3 regions of the Centipeda dianae genome follow, and region 3 is predicted to be linked to each of the others. Evidence: riboswitches for the same ligand, from Rfam matches in the RefSeq annotation. Region 3 holds a riboswitch; each other region holds the start of a gene.
What was found. A riboswitch is a leader RNA that binds a small molecule or an ion and turns the genes downstream of it on or off. The one in region 3 is predicted to bind cobalamin.
Positions count from the first base shown of each region.

Region 1: another riboswitch for cobalamin. It lies ahead of QU667_RS10130 (methylmalonyl-CoA mutase family protein); the one in region 3 lies ahead of QU667_RS00380 (hypothetical protein).
Region 2: another riboswitch for cobalamin. It lies ahead of QU667_RS08005 (ABC transporter substrate-binding protein); the one in region 3 lies ahead of QU667_RS00380 (hypothetical protein).

Region 1 is NZ_CP128650.1:2,076,507-2,079,635, reverse strand. Features, by position in the region: gene QU667_RS10135 (ubiquitin-like domain-containing protein) at 170-907, shown strand; cobalamin riboswitch at 1,015-1,247, shown strand; gene QU667_RS10130 (methylmalonyl-CoA mutase family protein) at 1,693-3,129, shown strand, end outside.
Region 2 is NZ_CP128650.1:1,622,402-1,625,530, reverse strand. Features, by position in the region: gene QU667_RS08010 (autotransporter outer membrane beta-barrel domain-containing protein) at 1-1,101, opposite strand, end outside; cobalamin riboswitch at 1,513-1,697, shown strand; gene QU667_RS08005 (ABC transporter substrate-binding protein) at 1,865-2,938, shown strand; gene QU667_RS08000 (TonB-dependent receptor) at 2,966-3,129, shown strand, end outside.
Region 3 is NZ_CP128650.1:79,222-82,350, reverse strand. Features, by position in the region: gene QU667_RS00385 (TonB-dependent receptor) at 1-1,759, opposite strand, end outside; gene QU667_RS00380 (hypothetical protein) at 1,756-1,959, opposite strand; cobalamin riboswitch at 1,950-2,163, opposite strand; gene QU667_RS00375 (SLC13 family permease) at 2,431-3,129, shown strand, end outside.

The DNA.
Region 1 (3,129 bases), 390 kb from region 3:
CGCCCTGTGCGTGGAGAAATTCTCTGCGTGCAGGGCTTTTGTGTGGGACGAATATCCTTCTCAGTGGCGGGAAAGGTGTGAAAACACGGGCTGAAAATATTCTGAATCCCATTTTTCATGAAAAATTCAGCGTAAAGTGGGAAAATGCCATCAGCAAAGGGGGAGTTCTATGCAGTGGAAGAAACTGGGACAGCTGATTCAGACAAAGAAAAACACCTTGTTCTGCGCTACGTTGGCGGGGATGATGCTTTTTTCCAGCGGATTCACGATGAACGGATTGCCGAAGAATATGCAGCGCGTGAGCGTGCACGTGGACGGCAAGACCATCACCGACATGACGGTGCAGACGAGACCCGATGATATTTTTGAGAAGCTTGGCGTACAGCTCGGTGCGAAGGACACCTACGAGGTGTTTCACAACGAGGGGGAACGCCATACCGAGATTTCTGTGCGCCGTGCCGTTCCCGTGAGCATCTCGTTCTGGGATGACACGCAGCAGGTTATGACGAGCGGGCGCACCGTCGGCGATGTCATAGCGGAGTACGGCTATAACCCGCATGAGGTGGACGTAACACCGTCCATGGATACCCCCGTCACGGCGGATCTTGTGATCGAACTGACGGAGAACGAGCAGGCAGCCGAACAGCGCCGTGCGCGTGAGCGCGAGGCGGATCGCGTGAGCCGCGGCATTCCGCGCTACCGTGCGGCATACACGATGTACGCATCGGCGTACCTTCCGGGGGACGGCGGCGGCAGCGGTGTCACGGCGACGGGCATGGTCGCCCGCCGCGGCGTCGTCGCGGTCGATCCCGACATCATTCCGCTCGGCTCGCGCCTCTACATCCCCGGCTACGGCGAGGCGATTGAGTTCGGCCGTCGCAGCGTCGAGGTCTATGTCATCGACTAATTGAATTTATGCATAAAAGGAATCACTGTGAGATAATTCACGCAGTGATTCTTTTTTTGTTGACAAAGGAAGTCTTTAGTGGTACTATTCTATCGTACCATAAAAACTAAATATGTATTGGATCAAGTGCAGAGGTTTTGTTTGACAGAGCCTCGATTGCTTCATAGGGAATCCGGTATGGGAGTTATGGACTTCATAAGCCGGAGCGGTCACGCCACTGTAACAGGGAGCGAGTCCACGCGCTGACCTTGCGTCAGCAGTCACTGGGGGGAAATCTCCGGGAAGGTGTGGATGAGCGATGAACTGGAGCCAGGAGACCTGCTTGATTGACAATCACCGATTGACCTGCGAGTGATGGGGATGGAGATTTTGCGGATTCGTTCGCCTCAAGAGAGAGTTTGGCATCATAGACCGAACCAAATGGGGAACTGAGTAACGATACCGAAAAAGCCCGTTCTGCACACCGTGGAATGGGCTTTTTCTTTGCATACATTCCGGTGGTGCGTGGAACGATCCTGAGGAGATCTGTGTGTATGTGAAAAGAATCCCATACCCAGAGATTTCCCCGGGATGAAGGAGTATGCGCTCCTTGGGGAAACATTGCTCATCTTTTCAGTTCTCGTTTTGCTTCCTATATGGAAGCTACGCTCTGAGGGTGGAAGCTCAGGGCGATTTTTTTTCAAGGAATGCAATTCCGCGCAATATGCCAGAATTGCTTTTTTCTTAGTCTGTTCATCCATTGAACGGACAGAGCCTTCCCGCAATAAATTAAAGGAGGACGTACTATGCCGGAAGAAAAAGAACGGTCGAGTGACGAGGAACTTCAGAAACTTCTGAAGAAATCGGCGGACATTGAGGATTTCCCCGACGTTCCGCTCGATGAATTCACGCCGCCCACAGACGAGGAGTGGAAAGCCGCGTGCGAGGCACTCCTCAAGGGCGCACCGTTTGAGAAGAAGATGTTCACAAAGACCTACGAGGGCATCACCTTCGACCCGATGTATACGCGGAAACACACGGAGGAGATCCTGCCGAAGAGTGTGATGCCCGGCATGGGAGACTACCTGCGCGGCGTGGACGCGGCAGGCTACATCGGGCGGCCGTGGGGCATCGCGCAGGCGTGCGATGAGACGCTGCCGTCGGAGAACAATGAGCTCCTGCGCCACGAGAACGACAAGGGCTCGACGATCTACCACATCGTACTTGACTCCGCTTCACGTGCGGGGATTGACGCGCGTCAGGCGGAGAAGGTCGGCGACCTCGGTACGAGTGTCACGACGGTCGAGGATATGCACACCATGCTCGCGGGACTTGATCTTGCGAAATTCCCGCTCTATATCTATGCGGGCGCGAATGCCGTCCCCCTGCTCTCCCTCGTTGCGGCGGCGCGTCGCGCGGCGGGCGAGGATGTGGGGAAGCTGCATGGCATCATCGGCGCGGATCCCATCGGCGCATTCGTGACGGACGGGAAGCTCCCCGCCTCCCTCGATGCCCACTATGACAGCCTCGCGGCGGCGGCACGTTGGGCGACGGCACATGCGCCGCGCGTCAGGACGGTGTTCGTCCGCAGCGATGTCTACAGCAGCGGCGGCGCAAACGATGTGCAGGAGGTCGCTGCGTGTCTGGCGACGGCGGCGGCGTATCTGCGCGCACTGTGCGAGCGCGGGCTGACGATTGACGAGGCGGCGGCGCAGATCGCGTTCGGCTTCTCCATGGGCGCGAACTTCTTCCTGCAGATCGCAAAGCTCCGCGCTGTGCGTCCGATCTGGGCGCAGATTGTAAAGGCGTTCGGCGGCAGCGCCGAATCGCAGAAGATGCACATCCACGCACGCCCCGCGCTCTTCTTCAAGACCATCTACGATCCGTATGTCAATATGCTCCGCAATACGACGGAGATCTTCTCGGGCGTCGTGGGCGGTATCGACTCGTTCGAGAGTGCGCCGTTCGACGAGCCGATCCGCAAGGGGGACGAGTTCTCGCGCCGCATCGCACGCAACATCCAGATCATGCTCCAAGAGGAGTTCGGCCTCCTCCAGCCCATCGACCCCGCGGGCGGCTCGTGGGCGGTCGAGACGCTGACGCGCCAGATGAAGGAAAAAATCTGGGCGCAGTTCCAAGAGATCGAGAAGCAGGGCGGCATCGTCGCGGCACTGCGCAGCGGCTTCGTGCAGGAGGGCATCGCCAAGGTGCTTGAGAGCCGCTTTAAGAGTGCGGATCTGCGC
Region 2 (3,129 bases), 850 kb from region 3:
TGCGGAGAGCGTCACCTGCGAACCTGCGGCGGCATGGTTGACGACGAAATTCCCTCCGACGAGACTGCCGTCCGCCGCACGACCATAATGCACCGCCTCATGACCGCTGTAGTTATCTACGGTAATGGGGCGCGTGTCTTTTTGGTGGATGTGTCCGCGCTCCGCCTCCGACGCCCCGCCGACAAGGTTCCTCACCTTGCTTCCTGTGTAGAGATAGGTGTTTTTGTCCGCCCGGTTGGGAGCCGCCACGCGTTCCGCGCCGATCCACTGATTGTTCCAGACGGCACCGTTCTTCAGGTACATATCGACACCGGCGTGATGTTTGTTCTGTCCGTTTTCAGCGAACTCGTTGAGCACACCGCCGGTCAGCTTCGACTTTGCCGTGGTCAGACCAATGGAGACGAAAGAGCCGTGTGCGTCCGGATTGGGGTCGATGCCATAGTTTTTGTGCAGCACCCCGAGGTTGCCATAGACATCCACGTCTGCTGTCCCCGGAGTCTTCCCATCGGCACCGGTATTCATGAACACCGAGCCCTCCTCGGCAAGCATCGCATAGGTATCGGATGTGGTGAGTGCGTGCGTGACGATCTTGCCGCCGCGCACGGTGATGTATCCGTCCTTATTGGCTTGGAGCGCCACGCCTACAATGTCCATATCCACGTTGCCGTTGATTGTGCATTTTGTATCCCCGTGCTGCTCACCGTACGAGTACCCGCCGTAACCCGCATAGATGCCGCTCATATAGTAATGTGCGATGTCCGAGGTGGACGATGATTTGCCCCGCGTGGCCGGATTTTTGTTTTTCACCACCATTTTCAAGTCGCCGTTGATCGTGAGATCTGCGCCCTCCAAGAGGTACAGCCCCGTCACATTGTTGTACCACTGGCCGCCCCCATTGCCGGAGACGTTGACCGTGACATCCTCATTCCATACTTCTTTTTGGTCGTCGTGCATCGTACGGCCGTAGGCTTTGCCGTTCGTATGTTTCTCAATCGTTTTCGCCGCGCATACCGTCGCACTCGATAGGACACTTACCGCCAGCATAGAGGCAAGAACCATGTTCTTTTTGTTTCTCCTGCCGAGCATCTTCCAATACGCCATAATTATTCCTCCTTCATCATCGGGACGAAACACCGCATTTCATCCAAGCAACATAATCGTCGGCTATTATAACATCTGCTTTTTTTATTGTAAAATAAATTTTCGTTAAAAAATTATGCAAAAGAAAAATGACGACATATCGGCAATCGAGAAAGTAGAATAAATGAGGTTTTTGATTGTATTGTTGCATCACAATTCAACTTGACAGTGTATTAACAGTATGATAATCTAGGCTTATCTTTTTGAAATAAAAATATAATTCAATATTTTGCCAATCGGGTGCGCATTGCGCTCAAGGAATCACTGATAAAATGAAGTCCGTCGTATTGGTACAGATTTTTTGTCCTGCCAAGGAAACAAACCGGACGCATAGTAGGGCTATGTGGAGGATTTGTTGACGATGGCAGGGCGGAAAAGATGTGCTAAGACGGCGGTGCTGAATTTATCCGTGTTTCCTGAATAGAGAAGCAGGTGCAAGACCTGCGCTGTCCCGCAGCTGTAATGCAGAGTCGACCTCAATATGTCACTGGGAAACCGGGAAGGCGGGGAAGACGAGGAAGCAGAGCCAGAAGAACTGCCCGATTGGAACGCTGTATCGTCCCTGCGAGAGACAGGAAGGCGCGATTATCTTTGTGTGTTTCGTGTGCCTTTTTGCCGGAGAGCAAGAAGGCTTTTTTTGTTACATGGTGTGTGCATCTTTTGCTCGAAAGCATAACGAGAAAAAGGTAATGGGGATCAGGCAGAAGGAGAGGCGTATGATCTGATGTGTCGATGTCGCAGATACAAGCACATATCGGATCTTGGGATATTGTTTTTTCTTTTCGCTGTGATATTTTGCACGATCTTTATTTTACGTGAATTTACAACAACATCTTTACCGATTCATGATGTTCTGCCGGAGAGACAGACGACGGTGCGCAGTGTGCAGACCTATAACTCACGAGGACAGCAGGAGATGTTGGTCATCACGCGTGAACCGCAGCGGATTGTGGTGATGGATTGGAACAACATTGAAATCCTCTTGGCGTTGGGATTGGCAGATCGCATCGTATTAGCCTGTATGGAGCCTCCGCATACGACTGATTTACAGGAGCGGTATCCGGAGGAATTTGCCAAAATACAGGAAATTGCTCCGGAGAGAGTAAGTTTGGAAATGATTCTGGCCGCGGAACCGGATCTGATTTTCGCACGGCAATCCGCATTTTCTGAGCGGAGACTCCGATCGACAGAATGGTGGCACAAACGTGGTGTAGCTACCTATATTCCTGTGACATCAAATACCGGAGAGAAACAGACCATCGAAAAAGAACTCCGCTACATACGTGATGTTGGTATCGTGTTTGGCTGTCCGGAGAGAGCTGAGGCGATTGCAGCAGACATCTCCGCTCAGATTGGGCAGATACGGGAACAAACAGCGGGGAAAAGGCAGGATCGTGTCATCGTTCTGGAAGGCTCACCATCAAAATATGTGATCAACTATAATGCGCGTTGGCTTGTCGGTGATTTTCTGCACACACTCGGTGCTCGTATGGCGACAGATGTGCAGTTTCGCGACGCGGAGACTTTATTGGTCTTAGATCCGGATGTTATCTTTGTGGAATATTTTGATGAGCATACGGCTTCTTTTGCAGATCAGTTGATGCATCATCCGGAATACCGTTCGCTCAAAGCCGTGCGGGAAAACCGCGTCTACCCAATTCCTGTGGAGTATATGTATATGCCCGGGCTGCGCACAGCAAAGGGGCTTTGCCTGTTTGCAAAAGGTCTGTATCCGGACATTGAATGCGATATGGAAACCAAGGGGGGCGGTTCAAAGGTCATATCGAACCTAGAATAATATGTATCTCCATGAATGTTGGAAAGGATGATTCTCATGAAAAAAAGAGCCGTTCTCCTCAGTATTCTGCTTGCAGGGTCCGTCCATCTGCCGGTCGTATATGGCGCAGCCGCTGAGAATAAGGATTCGTATTCTCTGCCGGATGTTTTTGTGTATGGCAATTATAAGGACGAAATTTTCCATGGCGGGCA
Region 3 (3,129 bases):
TGCCGCGATGGCGCTCCTCGCCGTCCTGCAGCTGATACTTGTCCGCCCCGCGCATGACATCGATGTTGTTCGCCTGTGTGATGTCAAAGAACGCGAGGGTATACAGCATATCCCGGTTCGCATACTTCACGCCGATCTCGTTCTGCTTCGTCTTGGCGGGCGGCAGAACCTCGCCGCTGTTCTTATATTTGCTGCTGACCACCGAGCCGACGTCGAAGTACTCCGCATGACTGACATAGACGGATGTATCCTTCGTCGGGCGGTAGGTGAGGGCATAGGTCGGCGTGGTCGCACTCGAATCCACGCTCGTCTTTACCTGCCCCGTATTCAAATCGTATGCCTTCACATTCGCCGCATGGTGATGCACGCCGAGCAGCACATCCCACTTGTTGATCGTGATCGTATCGACGAGCGAGATGCCCTTGATCGAGGTCTTGTTGTTCATCGCCTCCTCGTATGCCGTCGTCGGAGCCGTATGCTGATTCAGAACGCCCGTATAGATATTGCCCGTACCGAGTTTATAGACGGTACCGCCCTTCTTTGCCGCCTCGCGTTCCCGCCATGCGCGATCCACCGCAAGGGTCAGATCGTGCTCCGTCTTTCCCGCGCGGAGTTTTCCGTTCACCCCCATCTGGATGTAGTTCGCGCGCTGCGGGGTCGTCGTCGTCTGCTCCTCAAGATCGAAATCGCCCGCGTCATTCTTGATGACGAGCGCACTGTAGCGGTACATGACATTCTTGTTCAGCTTGTTCTTGAGGTAGCCTGCGTTGACGAAGCCCTTCCACGCCTCCGAGAATTTCTGCTCGTGGTTGAGAATCGCCATCCAGCCGTAGCTCTCCTTGTCCATGCCGTCAAACGCATAGTTGCGCGATGCCTTCGGCACGGCGGGGAGATGTGTGACACCACTGCCAATCTTGAACCAGCGCTGACCGCCGGCCACCTGATTCTGACGGTAGCCCGTGAAGAAGTTCGTCTTGCTCTTTGCGTCCTCGTGGTCGATATTGACGTAGATGCTCGCGGACTTCACCTTCTGCCCGTCAACCGCCGTCTCGCCGTCCACCTTCTCCGCCATGAGGCGTGCGCCCCAGTCCTTGTTCCCGCCGAAGCGGCGTGCGAGGTCAAAATACGCCCCCGCCATGCTCTGCCCAGAGTGCGTCAGCGTCAGACGCGTGATCGGCTCCTCGCCCGCACGCTTCGTCGTAAAGTTGATGATGCCGCCCGCCGCATTCGTTTCATAATGCGTTCCCGTAGACGCAATGCCGCTGTTCGGACCGGAGATCACATCCGCCTTCTCCACGGCATACATCGGCGCGTTGAACTGCGTGAACATCCCCGGCACGCCGTTGACAAAGGTATTCGTCCCGTTCGAGCGGAATCCGCGGTGCTGGAAATCGTTGTGCAGAACGCTGCCCACGGGGCGGATCGACGGCGAGACCGCAAGCACGCTGTCGAGCGGCTGGCTCGGATCGCCGAACGACTTGATCGTCTCCTGTGTGATGTTCGTCGTCGTGAACGGCGTCTCCATCGTGTCCTTGCTGCCGAGGAAGCCGACACTGCCCTCACGCGCGACAAAAACGCCCTCCGGCCCATCCTCCTCCACCGCTGCCTCGCGCTCCCCCGCGACCTCGACGGGCGCGAGCTCATAGGTGTCGAGCGTCCCCCCGTGGGCATCCGTCCTCTCTGCGGCGCTTGCCGCACCCATCCACATCGAGCCGACAGCCGCAAGCGCGACCGCAAGCGCCAGCTTTCGTTTCGTCATGTCCATTTCCTCCCTGCTGCGCGGGTATCTCCGCCCGTGCGCTCCTCCATGCACATCCCCATCTTCATCGTGCGCTCATATACAAAAGCCCCGTCCACGGCAGACGGGGCTTTCCCACACGAAAAAAGCCTGCCGTCCTGTCCATCGCAGGATGCAGAGGAGAGCGACGCTCCCCCACGGGGCGCAGCACTCCGGCGCACGAGATTCGGTAGGTCTTCCGGCTCTGCATCATCGTCCGCCTCACCTTCCCGGTTTCCCAGTGGTCGAAGCGCGCACACACGGCTTCCTGAGGTTTTCTCTGCATTACGGCGGCGGGACCGCATCGGCTTATGAAGTCACGGCATTGCCGCGCTTCCCGATTTCCCTGTTACACTCTTTCGAGTACCGAACCTGCTTATGAAGTTTGGATTTCAGTATAAGTGAATGCCGCTCTGTTTGTCAATCGTTTTTCGTTCCACATAAATGGTATGATATATATACGAAAGGAAAACATAACCGCTATTTATGTTTTTAATGTCAAAGTTTCATAGGTCGTTCGTCCGTTTTTGGCAGGAAAAACCAAAAGAGAGAGAGAATTATAAGAATTCGTCAAAAGAAAGTCTCTGAAATTTCCAAGGGAGACTAATCGGATCACCGCGATCCGCAACGAACTGTATGAAGGAGATGTATTCATGGATGCAGCAATGCTCACACTTGGGGTTCTCGGCGTGGCGGCGTTCCTCTTCGCCACCGAGATCATCCCGCTTGCCGTGACGGCGATGGGCGCGGCGATCGCGCTCGGACTCTTGGGGGTGCTCACCCCCGCACAGGTTTTCTCCGGGCTCTCGAACTCCACCGTCGTCCTGTTCGCCGGTATGTTCATCATCGGTGCGGCGATGTTCCAGACGGGGCTCGCGCAAAAAATCGGCATCGCCGTCGTCAAAAAATCGGGCAATGACGAACGTGCATTGATGGCGGCACTGATGCTCATAACGATCATCCTCTCGTCCGTGTCCTCGAACACGGCGACGGTCGCCTGCCTCATGCCCGTCGTCATCCAGATCTGCGCCGCCGCGCGGCTGCCCGTCTCACCGCAGCTGATGGCGCTCGCCGTCGCGGCGAACGTCGGCGGTACGATCACGATGATCGGCACGCCGCCGAACATCCTCATGAGCGCGACGCTCGGCGCGAGCGGGCTCACGCCGTTCGGCTTCTTCGAGTTCGCATGGATCGGCGTCCCGCTCTCGATCATCGGCATGATCTATATGCTGACCATCGGGCGCAAACTCTGCCCGCGCCGGCTCGTGGACAGCGAGGCCGTTACGGGTGAGGAGGAGGAGGCAAAGGATCCGCGCAAGATGATGATCTGCGCCGCGATCCTCGTCGGTGTC